3 regions of the Psychrobacillus mangrovi genome follow, and region 3 is predicted to be linked to each of the others. Evidence: riboswitches for the same ligand, from Rfam matches in the RefSeq annotation. Region 3 holds a riboswitch; each other region holds the start of a gene.
The links. Region 3 has a riboswitch for S-adenosylmethionine ahead of WAX74_RS08325 (amidohydrolase). Riboswitches for the same ligand answer to the same signal wherever they lie in the genome.
Positions count from the first base shown of each region.

Region 1: it holds a riboswitch for S-adenosylmethionine, as region 3 does, so the genes downstream of both, metA (homoserine O-acetyltransferase MetA) here and WAX74_RS08325 (amidohydrolase) in region 3, are expected to answer to the same signal.
Region 2: it holds a riboswitch for S-adenosylmethionine, as region 3 does, so the genes downstream of both, WAX74_RS13095 (methionine ABC transporter ATP-binding protein) here and WAX74_RS08325 (amidohydrolase) in region 3, are expected to answer to the same signal.

Region 1 covers NZ_JBAWSY010000001.1:151,205-156,740, forward strand. The annotation lists gene WAX74_RS00800 (DUF1572 family protein) at 1-509, opposite strand, end outside; gene WAX74_RS00805 (aldo/keto reductase) at 649-1,581, shown strand; gene metA (homoserine O-acetyltransferase MetA) at 1,637-2,545, opposite strand; SAM riboswitch class I at 2,624-2,733, opposite strand; gene abc-f (ribosomal protection-like ABC-F family protein) at 2,875-4,749, opposite strand; gene WAX74_RS20950 (RAxF-45 family protein) at 4,864-4,995, opposite strand; gene WAX74_RS00820 (hypothetical protein) at 5,061-5,276, opposite strand; gene WAX74_RS00825 (sporulation protein) at 5,376-5,536, opposite strand, start outside.
Region 2 covers NZ_JBAWSY010000009.1:111,576-117,111, forward strand. The annotation lists gene WAX74_RS13075 (arsenate reductase family protein) at 331-693, shown strand; gene gcvH (glycine cleavage system protein GcvH) at 764-1,144, shown strand; gene WAX74_RS13085 (toprim domain-containing protein) at 1,224-1,574, shown strand; gene WAX74_RS13090 (thioredoxin family protein) at 1,579-1,905, shown strand; SAM riboswitch class I at 1,943-2,049, shown strand; gene WAX74_RS13095 (methionine ABC transporter ATP-binding protein) at 2,154-3,179, shown strand; gene WAX74_RS13100 (methionine ABC transporter permease) at 3,172-3,840, shown strand; gene WAX74_RS13105 (MetQ/NlpA family ABC transporter substrate-binding protein) at 3,905-4,711, shown strand.
Region 3 covers NZ_JBAWSY010000004.1:137,282-142,817, forward strand. The annotation lists gene WAX74_RS08320 (CsbA family protein) at 1-224, shown strand, start outside; gene WAX74_RS08325 (amidohydrolase) at 861-2,096, opposite strand; SAM riboswitch class I at 2,211-2,317, opposite strand; gene WAX74_RS08330 (AzlD domain-containing protein) at 2,396-2,704, opposite strand; gene WAX74_RS08335 (AzlC family ABC transporter permease) at 2,709-3,437, opposite strand; gene WAX74_RS08340 (TVP38/TMEM64 family protein) at 3,551-4,147, shown strand; gene lepB (signal peptidase I) at 4,185-4,736, shown strand.

The DNA of each region.
Region 1 (5,536 bases), on a different contig from region 3:
CCTTTCTTTTTAGGTATTGACAAAGTAGTCCACTTATCTTCTGGTGTAACTTGTTTGGCTAGATAAATTATCTGTCCAACGTGAATAGAAATATGTGTAATACTTCGTATGAATGCTTCCAAGACAGTATGTGATTTATTTCGAATATATATCGTTTGAAGTAAGTGTTTTTCTTCTATACTATCAATTGCTTTCAAAAATACTTCACAACCTATTTCCCACACTTTAAGTAATTCTTCCCGTGATTCTATTGTACTTTCGAATTCACCGTCCCTATCTCTGTCGATCTTTTCTCCATCAGTCGATAAAAAGTCTGTCCATCGAGAAATTAAGTTTCCGCTCATATGCTTCACTAGAACATCTACACTATTTGATTGTTCATTTGGCGACCAAAAAATTGCTTTTTCGTCCATTTGCATAATCGCTTTGTCTGTATCTCTTTTCAACTCCACAAATTTCAACCGTATATTCCGAACAAATTCAGCATGTATTATAGTTGAATCTGACAATAACATCATCTCCTTTTATACTATTTTCAATAACCAATAATGTTTTACCTTCCTTCTTTCCAAAGAAATCAAATCCCTTTGAGTGAAACGATATTATTGGTAACATTATACTAGAATATATAGAAAAGGAGATGTTAATATGATTTCAAAAGTAGAAATTGGCAAAACCACACTATTTGTGAATCCTGTTGGTCTAGGAACAAATGCAGTTGGTGGCCATAATTTGTTTCCTAATTTAAATGATGAAACCGGAAAAGATATTGTGCATACAGCACTTAACAATGGAATTGATTTTTTAGATACGGCTTATATTTACGGCATTGGTAGATCTGAAGAGTTAATTGGCGAAGTATTAAAAGAAACAAAGAAACGAAGTGAAATAATTCTAGCTACTAAAGGCGCTCATAAAATCACGGATGAAAAAGTAGTCATTGACAACTCCCCTGCTTATTTAAGAGAAACTGTGGAAAACAGTTTAAAACGACTTCAGACGGACTATATTGATTTATTCTACATCCATTTTCCCGATGATAACACACCAAAAGCTGAAGCAGTCGGTACACTTCATCGTTTAAAAGAAGAAGGAAAAATACGCGCAATTGGAGTATCTAACTTTACTTTAGATCAGTTAAAAGAAGGTAACCAAGATGGTTATATTGAAGTACTTCAATCTGGATATAACTTATTAAAACGTGATGCAGAAAAGGATTTACTACCTTATACAAAAGAACATGATATCTCCTTTATTCCTTATTTCCCACTTGCTTCGGGTCTATTAACAGGTAAGTATGATAAAAACAGTACTTTTGGAGAAGGTCTCTCAAAAAATCCTTTATTCCAAGGGGAAGCATATGTTAACAATTTGGAAAAGGTGGAGCAGCTTCGACATATTGCCAACGATAAAAATGTAGGCGTTTCTAACATTGTGCTTGCATGGTATTTAACGAGAGAGAGTATTGACACTATTATACCAGGTGCTAAAAAACCTGGACAAGTTCTAGATAATTTGAAAACTGTAGATGTTCAACTAACCAAACAAGAAATAGACAGAATCGACCAGATTTTTCAATAATATAAATAAAATAGGAGGCTGAACAAAAGAATACTTTTGTTCAGCCTCTTTTTCGTTATTCCCACTCGTAAGGTGTTTCTTGATAAACATAATAATTTAACCAATTATAAAATAATAGATGGGTATGAGATCGCCAAGAATTTAATGGTTGTCTAGAAGGATTATCATTTGGAAAGTAATTTTCCGGAACATCAATTTCAATTCCTTTGTTCACATCACGAGCATATTCTTCCGCTAAAGTCGTTGCATCATATTCCAAATGCCCAGTTATCATAATATGCTTTTCGTCTTCTGAAATTACAAGGAAAACGCCGGCTTCTTTTGAATTAGATAGCAGATTAAGTCTGGTATCATTTATAATTTCATCATATGAGACAGAAGTGTAACGAGAAACGGGTGCATAAAACTCATCATTAAATCCTCGCACTAAATTAACAGTTGGATCTGATAAACGGTGAGAAAAAACGCCAAAGCATTTCTTGGACAATTCAAATTTACCAATTCCATAATGATGATAAAGAGCAGCTTGTGCACCCCAACATATATGTAAGACAGAAGTAACGTTGGTTTTCGACCAATCCATTATTTCTGTCATTTCGCTCCAATAATTTACATCTTCAAATTTCAAATGTTCAATTGGTGCCCCAGTAATGATCATTCCGTCATACTTCCGGTGTTTAACCTCTTCAAAAGTTGTATAGAAAGTGTCTAGATGTGTTTTACTAACATTTTTGGACTCATATGTTGCAGTATTCATGAAGGTCACATTCACTTGTAAGGGTGTATTACCTAATAATCTAAGAAGTTGTAATTCTGTTTTTTCTTTTTCTGGCATCAAATTTAATATAATAATGTTGAGCGGACGAATATCCTGAGCAACTGCACGCTCCTCGTCCATAATAAATATTTTTTCTTTCTTCAGTAACTCTGCAGCAGGCAATTGTTTGGGAATTTTAATTGGCATACATTTCTCCTCTTTTCCGTAAAAATAAAAACCCTCTTTTCTAATAGATAAGAAAAGAGGGTAAGCAAATGCTCTCAGTTCTTATCTTTCAAGATTAAAAATCTTGTAGGAGTTAGCACCTTTCTAACAAATGTTAGAGGTTGCTGAAGCTTCACAGGGCCATTTCCCTCAGCTTCTCTTGATAAGAGTATATTATTTTTTATTCTAATACATTATTTTCATACTATCATTTTCTGAACATTTAAGCAATGACCTATTATATTTAAACACGATTGATTGCTTCTGCTTTTCTATTTAAACAAAGTGGACTTATAAGATAATGAAATCTATTATTCTTGTCTATCCAACCAGATTTCCATTAATTTTTCTAGTTTCAGTTCCTTCTCGTCAATTACTAATAATAATTTTTCATAATCATTCCAGTCATTTTGATCATCCTTCTCTTGTCTTAGTTTACTTATTTCGTTTTCCATTTCAAAAATTTGTTCTTCTATTGATAATATTTCTAGTTTTCCCTTACTTTTTTGGGTTTTTACTTTTTCTTTAATTTCAATTGATTTTGTTGTCTCATGCATTACTTGGAGCTCGTTCCACTTTCCTCGGGCCCATTCATAAGATCCTTCAAAAGTAGTCAAACGTCCAGAGTCCAGCCATGCAGTACGAGGAAATAATTTATTTAAAAAGTAACGATCATGAGAAACGGTTAAAATTGTACCCTGAAAGTCTTCTAGTGCATCTTCTAATACTTCTCTCGATTCTATGTCTAAATGGTTGGTTGGTTCATCTAATATTAACAAGTTGATATCTTGGTGCATTAATTGGGCAAGTCGAAGTCGCATACGCTCTCCACCACTTAAATCCCCCACCCGTTTAAAGACATCTGGACCATAGAACATAAACTGTGCTAAAATGTGCCGTGCTTCCCCTTCCGCAACGCTCACTTCACTTCTAAATACATCTATTAAACGTTCTTTTGGATTCAATATCTCAAAGTGTTGAGAAAGAAACCCAATCCGTACATTACTACCTAATCTAGCAGTACCTTCATCCGGATTAATTTCACCTCGCAATAACCTTAGAATTGTTGATTTTCCTGTTCCATTTCGTCCAACTATTGCAACTCTATCTTTCCAATAAACATTCAAATTCGTTTTTAAAAGTAGTATTTTTTCTCCGAATGACTTAGAAACGTCTTCCATAATGACAACTTCTTTACCACTTCTAGGTGCAGCATCGAATGATAAACTCATCTTCTTAGGGTCTATAATTGGTTTTCTCACTTTCTCCATTCTTTCTAATGCACGTTCCATGTTTCTAGCTTGTCGATGAAGCCCAGGATTTGGTGGAACAGCTTCATTTGCCCACTGTCTCAACCGCTTAATTGCTTCCCTCATTTTTTTTATCTTTTTTTGTTGTTCTTCATATTCCTGAAATTCCCTCATGAGTCGATCTTCCTTGTCAACTATATAAGAGGAATAGTTACCATGGTATAGAGTTAATTCTCCGTCCTCTAGATCAGCTACTTTTGTGATTACTTGATCTAAAAAGTATCTATCGTGCGAAATAATAACAACGGTTCCTGTGTAGTTAACTAAATATTGTTCTAGCCATTCAACAGCAAATAAGTCTAAATGGTTGGTTGGTTCATCTAATAACAATAAATCTGGTTGTGTTAACAATAATTTACCTAGCATTATTTTTGTTTGCTCTCCACCACTTAAGTTTGAAAAAGATTGGTGAACGAACGAGGATAATTGTAAACCTTGGATAACTCTTTCTATTTCTGAATCCAAAGAATATCCCCCAAGATTAGTGAAATCCTCTTGTACATTTCCATATTCTTGAAGCAATTTTTCCATATCAGTTTGATTATCCGTATAGGATAATTTTTCTTCTATTTGTTGCATTTTCGATTGTATTGCTTTTAGCTTTTCGAAAGCACTATTTAAAACATCCATACCTGTTACTTCTTCAGAAAAAGATGGTATCTGTGCTAAATGGCCAATTTTAGTTCCTTTTTTAAAGTTGATAATACCAGTATCTGGTGACTCCATGCCGGTAATCAATTTAAATAGTGTCGTTTTTCCTGATCCGTTTCTTCCGACAATTCCCAATTTGTCTCTTGTTTTAATCGACAAAGATAAGTTTTCAAAAATGGTATTTCCTCCGAGCATTTTACTTACATCTTGTATTGTACAAATCATATGTTTCGCTTCCTTTCAAGTTCAATATAGCTGGAAGCACTTTTTCTGCACAAAAAAAGACTGCTTGAAAAGCAGTCCTCTCCCATTAAAATATGGTTCAGAAAGAATGACTTATCAGCTGTGAAATTCATTTAATTTACTAAAAATGGGCAGACTTCTCCCGTTGTTAGAAATTTCATGAGTAATCGCACAGAAAATGGATAAAAATACCAATATAAATCCATATGCGTTCACAGCGTTTTTCATACTTTCTTCACCTCCGTTCAGTTAGTTAAAAATATTCTAACATATAATTATTTTATTCACAATAATCATTTTTCAATAAGATGATCATTGTTATCGTCTTTATCAATAATACCCTCTTCATTTTCAACATTTACATCTTCATTACCAGTTACAGGACTATTACCAGTCTTACTATCAAGCTGTGTTTCCGTCTTGGGTGGTCCATTTGTGTCACGATTTGATCCACACGCTGATAAGCTCAGCAATAGGAAAACTAGAGAAACGCTAAGAATTTTTCGCATAAAATGTCTCCTCGTTTTTCATTAGATTGCTCATATTCTAATGTTTTATCCATAAAAAAACTCCAATACTTTACGTATTGGAGTTTGGTTGGCGTTTAATTATTCTTCAATATCAAAGTGAATTTCATCTTCGTCATTATATTCAGAACCATTTTCAAATAAAACGGTAGTTCTTAATATAAGATTGCTTACGTCGTCATCTCCATGTGGAAGCCATCTTTCATCTGGCATAATTTCAAAGGGAATCATTTGAACATCTT
Region 2 (5,536 bases), on a different contig from region 3:
TTTATTATTTTAATAGTTATGTGAACAGTAAAAATGTAAAATCCTTTGTTTTTTAGAGATTTAAAGGTGTATTCTTTCTTAATTTATAACATTGAGTGATGAACGGCATGATGTCCGTAATTGGAACTTGCCAAGTTCATGACCAACCGTGTTTGCTCAAGCGGCTCGTGGCTCGCCAACGGAAAGCGAGCGGTGTGATTCGGAAAAACTTACTCTGCCATTCTCTTAAAGATGGTTTGTTTAGTTGGAAAACACCTTTTCTTTCGTCACACAAGAACATTGCTTTTGTGCAATAGTATTGTATATGATAAGAAGAAAAAGGTGATTTTAATGACGATTCAATTTTTTGGTTATCCTAAATGTAGTACATGCAGAAAGGCAAGTAAGTGGTTGAAAGATCATCAAGTAGAATTTATGGATAATCATATAGTGGAAAACCCACCTTCAAAAGAAATGATAAAAGAAATGTTAGAAAAGACAAATATTGATTTAAAAAAGTTCTTTAACACTAGCGGCACTAAATATCGGGAACTGCAATTGAAGGACAAGCTACCAAATATGACTGAGGAAGAACAAATTGAAACGCTTGTGTCAGATGGAATGCTTATTAAGCGACCTCTTGTATATGATGGAGAACATTTGACACTAGGTTTTAAAGAAGAAGAGTTTGAACATATTTGGAAAAGCGTATAAAGTTGCTTGTTTTTACAATAGAAATATGTGAATATTATAGAGGAATATATATTTTTGAGAGGGGTATAACATGAGCACACCTAAAGAATTAAAATACTCAGAAGAGCATGAATGGGTAAAAACAGAAGACGGTAAAGTACGCATTGGTATTACACATTTTGCACAATCAGAACTTGGTGATATCGTATTTGTCGAGCTTCCACAAGTAGGAGACGATATAAAAGCTGGAGATCCTTTCGGAAGTGTTGAATCAGTTAAAACTGTTTCTGAACTTTATGCTCCTATCAGCGGTAAAGTAGTAGAAGTAAACGCTGAATTAGAGGATAGCCCTGAATATGTAAACGAATCTCCGTATGAAAATGCATGGATGATTGTAGTTGAACCTTCTGATGTAGCGGAAGTGGATGCACTATTATCTGCAGAACAATATGAAGAGTTAATTCAAGAATAATTTGATAAGGGAAGGCGCCGGTTATTTACTGGCGCTTTTTCATATACTACGTATATATGATGTGCTGGGAGCGAAGCTAATGGCTAAGGTATTTAGTGAAAAAGTAATTCTTGTGGAAGGTAGATCAGATAAACTGAGACTTTTAACTATTCTTGAAGAAGCAGCTGAAATTGTTTGTACGAATGGTACTATTTCTAATGTAAAATTAGAAGAAATTTTAAGTCCTTTAGAAGAATTGCCCATTTATGCTTTTTTAGACTCCGATAAATCAGGAGAACAAATACGATCGATTGTAAGAAAAGTATATCCAGAAGCTATCCATCTATATACGAATCCTGTATATGGTGAAGTTGCAAATACCCCTCTTGATGTTTTGGCTTCTATCTTGCAACGTGCTAAGATTAAAGTGAAAAAAGAATTTTTAGCATAGGATGATGTTTGTGAATGAATGGTCGCGAGAGGAATGGGAGCAGGCTAAAAATGCTCCTAGTCTTTCTCTTTTATATATTTACACCCCAATGTGTGGTACATGCCTGGTAGCCTCTAAAATGATGCAGGTTATTAAGGAAATTGTAGAGTTTCCAGTTGGACAAGCAAATATTAATTACATAAAAGAATTAGCTGTGGATTATGAAATTGAAAGTGTCCCATGTCTTTTAATTGCAAAACATGGAATAGTTTATAAAAAGATATATGCTTTTCAATCTATCCCTTATCTCTTAGATGTTATAAAAAGTGTTGACGACACCGAATTATCATGATAAAATTCGATTTACTGATAACAATTGAATAGTGTCGCTCTTATTAAGAGAGGTGGAGGGAAGTGCCCGATGAAACCCAGCAACCGTCATGTAAATGAAATGGTGCCAAATCACACAAAGCGTAATTGCTTTGGAAAATGAGAGAATGGATGACTGTTATTTTGAATGATAACATACACCCCTTCTGCTCTTTTGCAGAAGGGTTTTTTTTATAGTATTGTACTGTCTATACAGGAGGGAAGATTTACGTGATTAGCTTGAAAGATATTTCGAAAAAGTTCAGTACGAAGCAAGGTACCATTGTTGCTGTTGATAATGTAAATCTTACAATTAAGCAGGGTGAGATCTTTGGAATTATTGGATATAGTGGTGCCGGAAAAAGTACGTTAATTAGATTGTTAAATGGATTGGAAAAGCCAACCTCCGGACAAATTGTTGTTAATGATAAAGAAATTACATCAATTACCGAAGATAAGCTTCGACAAGTAAGACAAAAAGTAAGTATGATATTTCAACATTTTAATCTTTTATGGTCAAGAACAGTTGCAGAAAACATAGCTTTTCCATTGGAAATCGCAGGAGTGCCAAAAGAACAAAGAGCTACTCGTGTAAAAGAGTTGATAGAGCTAGTTGGTTTAGAAGGAAGAGGGGATTATTATCCTTCTCAGCTATCTGGAGGTCAAAAGCAACGAGTAGGAATTGCTCGAGCACTAGCAAATCGTCCAGAAGTACTGCTTTGTGATGAAGCTACATCTGCACTTGACCCAGAAACAACGGATTCGATATTAGATTTATTAATTAGTATTAATGAAAGATTAGGCTTAACCATTGTATTAATAACTCATGAAATGCAAGTCATTCAAAAGATTTGTAACCGAGTAGCAGTTATGGAGAATGGTCAAGTGGTAGAGGAAGGGGACGTACTTGAAGTTTTCCAAAACCCCAAACAGCCTATTACAAAGAGATTTGTTTCGCAAGTGTCCGAAAATGCGCAGGCTCAGCAAACGATACAAAATTTAAGAGAACTTTATCCAAATGGCAAACTGATTAAGCTTGTTTTTGTAGGTGACCAAACAGAACAGCCGATTCTTTCAAGACTAATTAAACAATTCGATTTGGAAGTAAATATAGTCCAAGGAAATGTTTCGCATACGAAAAGTGGAGCATATGGAACATTGATTCTCCAAATTGACGGTGATGCATTGGCAATTGATAAAGCAATTCTTTTTATTAATGAACAAAAAGTGCACACAGAGGTGATCAACAATGATTAATACTTTATTTCCAAATGTTGATTGGCCAAAAATGTGGGAAGCGACAATGGAAACTCTTTATATGACTGCAGTTTCTACCTTATTAACATTTGTATTTGGTCTAGCACTAGGATTACTCTTGTTTTTAACAAGTCCGCACCAAGCATGGGCCAACAAACTAGCAAATTGGTTAACGGGAGCATTTGTAAATATATTTCGTTCCATACCATTTATTATTTTAATCATATTGCTAATACCATTAACAAAGTTTCTTTTAGGCACAATTCGCGGCCCTAATGCAGCATTTCCCGCTCTTGTAATTGGAGCAGCTCCATTTTACGCTCGGATGGTTTTGATTGGATTAAGAGAAATTGACAAAGGTGTACTAGAAGCAGCTAAATCAATGGGTGCTAAAACTTCTACTATTATATGGAAGGTTTTATTGCCTGAATCGATGCCAGCATTAGTCTCTGGACTAACAGTTACATGTATATCGCTAGTTGGATATACGGCAATGGCGGGTATTATTGGGGCAGGCGGCTTGGGTACGTTAGCTTTCTTAGATGGGTTTCAACGAAGTAGAGAAGATGTAACGCTTGTTGCAACCATATTAATACTCATTGTTGTATTTATTATTCAATGGATTGGCGATACGATTACAACAAAAATAGACAAAAGATAATTGGTGTTCACGAGTTTACTCGATCACATATAAAATTGGGGAATTAGAGAAGGAGAGAATTTAAATGAAAAAGTTTTTAGCAGGAGCATTATTGTCTGTTAGTGCATTAACTCTAGCAGCTTGCGGTGGAGAAGAAGAAAGCGGCAAATTAGTAGTAGGAGCATCTAACGTTCCTCATGCTGAGATTTTAGAACAAGCTAAACCATTATTAGAAGAACAAGGTATTGAACTTACAATTGAAACTTACCAAGACTATGTTTTACCAAACCAAGATTTAGATTCAGGAGACTTGGATGCTAACTTCTTCCAACACATCCCTTATTTCGAGGGACAAAAAGAAGAATTTGGATATGATTTTGTAAATGCAGGTGGAATTCACATCGAGCCAATAGGTTTATATTCTAAAAAGTATGGATCTATTGAAGAATTACCAGAAGGTGCAACAATTCTAATGAGTAACTCTGTTGCTGACCATGGTCGTGTACTAGCTATGTTAGAGGCTCAAGGTTTAATTAAATTAGCTGAAGGTATTGATAAAACAACAGCTGAAGTAACTGATATTGTAGAGAATCCAAAAAATATTGAATTTGACGCTAACTATGAAGCTGCATTATTAGTGCAACTATATGAAAATGAAGAAGGCGATGCAGTACTAATCAATTCAAACTATGCATTAGACGCTGGGCTTAACCCAATGGAAGATTCTATTGCTATTGAAGACTCTGAATCTCCATATGTAAACATCATTGCAGTTAAAGCTGGCGATGAAGATAAAAAAGAAATCAAAGCTCTAGTAGACGTTTTACACTCTAAAGAAATTCAAGATTTCATCGTTGAAGAGTGGGGCGGATCTGTAGTTCCAGTTAAATAATTTAGAACGTAGCAGGCACTATAAGTGTCTGCTTTTTTTGTGTATGGATACGAGCGATTGTGATTCCTTGGGGCGGATAAAGTTTAACTAGGGTCGGATTGCGAAGCATTAGGAGCGTATACCAACTAGCTAGGAGCGATTGTGATTCCTTGGGGCGGATAAAGTTTATTAGGGTCGGATGGCGAAGCATTGGGAGCGAATACCAACTTGTAAGGATGGATTGTAATTCGTTGGAGCCGATAAATTTTAACTAGGGTCGGATGGCGAAGCATTTGGAGCGAATACCAACTTGTTAGGATGGATTGTGATTCGTTGGAGCGGATAAAGTTTAACTAGGGTCGGATGGCGAAGCATTAGGAGCGGATACCAACTAGCTAGGAGCGATTGTGATTCTTTGGGGCGGATAAAGTTTATTAGGGGCGGATTGCGAAGCATTGGGAGCGAATACCAACTTGTTAGGATGGATTGTAATTCGTTGGAGCGGATAAAGTTTATTAGGGGCGGATTGCGAAGCATTGGGAGCGAATACCAACTTGTTAGGATGGATTGTAATTCGTTGGAGCGGATAAAGTTTATTAGGGGCGGATTGCAAACAATTAAGAGCGTATACCAACTACTTAGGTGCGATTGTGATTCCTTTGAGCGGATAAAGTTTATTAGGGTCGGATGGCAAAGAATTAGGAGCGTAAACCAACTAGCTAGGAGCGATTGTGATGCGATTGAACGGATTAAGTTTAATTAGGAACACAAACCTATTTTTAATGAGTGAAAACCAATGTAATTTGAAATAGATTCATAGATATTTTTAACTATTCATGTTATTCT
Region 3 (5,536 bases):
TAGCCATTTTTGCTCCGGCACTGCTCGTAATTCTTTTTACACGTGTTACCTTCAATCATTATGTTGCCTTAATATTAACCGTTGCCCTGTTTGCGGCATCTGTTTATGCAGGCTACACACATAGATGGTGGATCTATATAATAGACGCAGCATCGTTAACCTTAGGATTCTGGTATGCATCACATATGAAAAGTCGAGACAAAAAGAAGAAATCCACCTCTTAAATAGAAGAGGTGGACTCAGACTGTTGACAAACGCTCGCATTCTTCGTTGCTTGCACTTCGTTGTTAGCTCATGAACTTAAGTTCTATTCGCTTCCGCCTCGTGCTGGCGCGCCTCGAATGACAAGCGTTTTCAAGACAGTCTGAAATAATCCCTACAAACCAGTTTACTACAACTTGAATCCACCTCTTAAATAATAGAGGTGGATTTTCTCTCTTTTAACATGTAAAGATATAAAATTGTAGAAACTAATCTATAGGCATTTGCGTTGACAGTGCTAGTACAAGCTCATCGTAAAATTAATTTTACTGTCTCACACGGCACGTAATGAGTCTGGCAATGCATGAATTTATTCATTGAATTGCTTCAATTTCATTAGATATTTCCAGGATGTGCGCCTTATACGCCGCAAGAGCGCGAAGAATGAGACCCCCTAAAGGATGTGGGAGCGACAAAGGAGCGACTCATCATGCGGAGGCTCATGCGTAGCGTGCGGCAAGCGCACATCCGTTTTTAGCTCTATAAGTTGTTGTGAGTAAATCGAAATCGCAAGATATAGTCATCAAATCGCAAGATAACCTCTCTGTACCGCAAGATCAATCCTTCAAATCGCAAGATAACCTCTCTGTATCGCAAAATCAATCCTTCAAATCGCAAACATCCATACCATCTTCTTTTGCTTTTCGAGCAAGGGATGCATTAAAATCTTTTCGAATTTGATGTAATAGTTTCGCATCTGTTAAAATTCGATAACCGGTTGTAGCTAAAGCTTTTGCTCCTTTGATTAGGGCTTCATTAGCAGCTTCTGACTTGGCAGCTTCACGGAATTCTATTGTATGCGCAATTAAATCATCTGGCCCAATCTTAATGGATGGTCTTGCAGTTGGAACTACGTAGCTAATGTTTCCAACATCGGTGGAGTCGTTGTATTGTTTACTTTCAGTGTAGACGACTTCTCCAATTGCTTCTAATTCCGAATGGACTACCTCATCCAATACCGAATTAACTACAAAATCTTGAACTTCATTTTGAAAACGTTCGATTTTCACAGAAGTTCCTGTTATGAGAGTTGCCCCGTTAGCAATAAAACGAACTTTTTTGGAGATTTCCTCTGTTTCTTTCCAAGTCTTTGCGCTGATATGAAAGCGAGCAGACGCGAAGTAAGGAATAATGTTTGACGCATCCCCTCCATGCGTAATAATCCCATTAATGCTAACATTAGATGGTAATTGCGAACGAAGTGCAGAGACTCCATTGAAAAAATGAATGACTGCTTCCAAAGCATTTGTAACTATTTCAGGAGACGCTGTTGCATGAGAAGCTTCTCCTAGAAAATGAAAATCTAATGAATCCATAGCAAGTGTTTCAAGAGTCAAAGTAGTTTTTCCTGCTGGCCGAATTAATAGAGCTACATCTATATCTTCTATATAACCGTGCTTTATAAAATTTCCTTTTGCACTACCGTTTGATCCACCTTCTTCTGCAGGAGTACCAAGGACGATGATTCTTCCACCAGTTTCGTTTAGCAATTCTGCTAAGGCGATACTAGCAGCCACGCTTGCTGTACCAACAATGTTATGGCCGTCAGCATGGCCAATCGAAGGTAAAGCGTCATATTCTGCTAAAAAAGCTATAGTAGGTCCTTCGATACCGCTATCCCTCAAGGCAAAGAAAGAAGTTTCATGCCCTGCTATTCCTTTATTAACCTGAAAATCTGCATTTTCTAATAGCTTAATTAGTTTAGTACTAGCAAAAAATTCTTCGTTTCCAACTTCGGGGTTTGCATGTATTTGTTGACTCGTTTGTATATATATATCTTTGTTATCTTCTATTAGTTTATTGATATACTCTCTTTTTTCTACTAGAAAACTCACTTATATCTACTCCTTTTTCAAACATCAAAATTCCTACAAAGAAAAAAGCCCTCTAAATCTTATCTATACTGATAAGAATAAGAGAGCTCTTCGTTATTATCGAAAAACAATCTCTTCTCATCTTTCAAGCAAAAGTTGCTTGCAGGAATTGGCACAGTTTTCATTTAGAATCTGCTGCCGAAACGTCGTAGGGCCTGTCCCTCAGTTTCTCTCGATAAGAAAGCGTTGTATTATGTATATTTGGTAAGAATGAATTAATTCCAATATTAAGTAATTTATTCCTAGTAGTCAAGTAGAAATTAAAAAATAATACTATATACAGCTAAAACACCTATTGTTCCCAATACTACAATCATTACATTTGAAGTGATGATAGCAAGTGTAAATGCCACAACAGCTCCAATAATTCCAAATAAAATATTTCCTTCTTGCACATATAATATGGCTGGAAAAATTAAAGCCCCTAATACTGCATATGGAATATTACGTAATACTCCCGAAACAACAGGAGGTAACTCTTTACCCTCCAAAAAGGTTAACGGGAATGCTCTCGGAATATAAGTAACAATAGCCATCCCTAATAGCATCCACCAATACCATGCTTCCATTCAATTAAGCTCCTTTCGGTAAATCTCTTCCTCTCAGTCTAGTCCGCTTTTGATGTTTCGCATATATAACTTCGATAAAAATAGAGGATCCTAATGTAGCGACTAAAATAGCCCATCCTGTAGATAATAATCCTGTCCAATAAAAAAATCCGTTTATTAGAGCCGCAATAAGGGCGAGCATAACTACTTTACGATTTTCTCGCATAGATGGAACTAATAAACCAACGAACATTGCATAAAGAGCGATTGACATCGCCGCTTGTAAAAATGCTGGTAGGTTGGCACCAATAACATGTCCAAGTGCAGTAAAGATAACCCAACTTCCATATGCGATAACAGCTACACCAAATGCAAAAGATGTATGTATTTTTTCATCTTTTTGTGTCGCTAATACGGAGAAAGATTCATCTGTAATCCCAAATGCATAAATCCCTTTGATCCATCTTTTTTCACTATGCATCTTTTCATTGAGTGCTGCCGTCATTAAAAAGTGTCGAATGTTGACGACAAATGTATTTAAAACAATTAAAATAGGATCAACACCTTTTGTTATTAGCGTCAGTGACATATACTGAGCAGCTCCGGCGTAAACAAAAATACTCATTGCTGTTGCTTCTATTATGGAAAGTCCTGTAGTTTTGGCTAATAAACCAAAAGTTAATGCAACGGGAAAATAGCCGATAGCAATGCTTGTACCCGCTTTTAAACCCTTTACGAACGAATTATTATTCATTTAGATTTCACCACCTTAAAATAGTATAGTGAACAAATTATACTATATCTAAAAAGTTTTATATAGATGAAAAATGGGAAGAGTATAATTATACATAGAAGAGGAGAGTTACCATGCCAAGCTGGTTATCATTTGAAACTTTATCTAATTTAACACAAGATTACCGAGCACTTGGACCTCTATTTGGGCTACTACTACCTTTTCTTGAAGCATTTTTGCCTTTTTTACCTTTAGTTGTTTTTATCGTGGCGAATGTGACTGCCTACGGAATTTTGTTTGGATTTTTACTTTCGTGGGCAGGATCTGTCACAGGTGCTTATACCGTTTTTTTAGTTATAAGAAAATATGGACGAGCAAGAGTTCTAGGTTTTATTACGAGGCATGAAAGGATTCAAAAATTAATATTATGGGTAGAGAGAAACGGTTTTGGCCCATTATTTTTACTTATTTGTTTTCCATTTACGCCCTCCGCACTTGTGAATATTGTTGCGGGTCTATCTAATATGAAAAAAAAGACGTATTTATGGACAGTTGTCTTAGGAAAATTAATTATGATATTAGTGGTGAGCTTTATTGGCTCCGATATTAAAGCACTAATAACGCAACCATTAAGAACAGCAATAATGATAGGTATTATGGTTATATTATGGTTTGTTGGAAAAGCTGTAGAGAAAAAAATCGACAAGAAAGTAAATGCAGATTTTAAATAAATTCGCGATGATAGACGAAATACAAAGGAGAAAAGATTTGAGTAATACACAAAAAGAATTGCTAGAATGGTTAGTTGCCATTTTTATTGGAATTTTGTTAGTATTTTTTATTCGTTCTTTTATATTAACGAACTATGAAGTGGTCGGTGAATCAATGATGCCTACACTTCATGACAAAGATAAGGTTTTCGTCAGTAAGCTTGCTAATATAGACCGCATGGATATTATTATCTTTCATAGTGACCAAAAAGAAGACTATGTAAAACGTGTGATTGGTTTACCAGGAGATACAATCAAATATGAAAATGATAAATTATACGTTAATAATAAAAGGGTGGAAGAAAAATTTCTTGCGTCTTATCCTGCATATCAGAACCCGGAAGAAAATTTTACAGAGGACTTTGATTTAGATGAGTTGACTGGCACTAATAAGGTTCCTCCAAACAATTTATTTGTGTTGGGTGATAATAGAATATCTAGTTTAGATAGTCGTTATTTCCAATTTATTAATCAAGAAGAAGTCATTGGAGAAGTGAAAATCAGATATTGGCCGTTATCCAGAGCAACTTTAAATTTTGACACCGAATAATTTCCCACTCTACTGTATGTTTTGTACAATAGTAGTAAGAGATTATTCGGTTTTTCAATTTCCTGAGCGGCGAGTAATTTATTTTAGTCTCTGATATTAACACCAGTTGAAATTGTGAACTGATACATTAACAACTATAGGCATTCGCCTGGCCGCCGTCCGCATGAGACAAGTCATGCAGCTGGCAAGGCGGGAATGAGTTTTTCCTATTCATAGGAAAAACGTTTCTATTGAACGTCTTGATCATGAACAACCATAAAAAAGCATACCTAAGTATACCTCTTACTATATAAACGGAAATTTCTAGGATGTGCGCCTTACAAGCCGCAGGAGCGCGAAGAATGAGACCCCGTAAAGGATGTGAGCGACGAAGGAGCGACTCATCCTGCGGAGGCTCATACGTAGCGTGCGGCAGCGCACATCCGTGTATTTGCAATTTAAAGTGTTGAAACACATTCTATTAATCTCTCAATAAAATCAAAAATAATGAGTCTTCAATGTTGTTATGCAATAATTTAGAAGGTACAGTATTAATCTTATTAAATAAATCAATCATTAACACCATAAATATCATATCCAAGTTTACTTCTCACAGTATAAACGGAAATTTCCAGGATGTGCGCCTTACACGCCGCAGGAGCGCGAAGAATGAGACCCCGTAAAGGATGTGGGAGCGACGAAGGAGCAACTCATCCTGCGGAGGCTCATACGTAGCGTGCGGCAAGCGCACATCCGTTTAATTGGACAATAAGTTGTTGAACCAAAATCTATTAATCTTTCAATAATTTTGAAACACAATC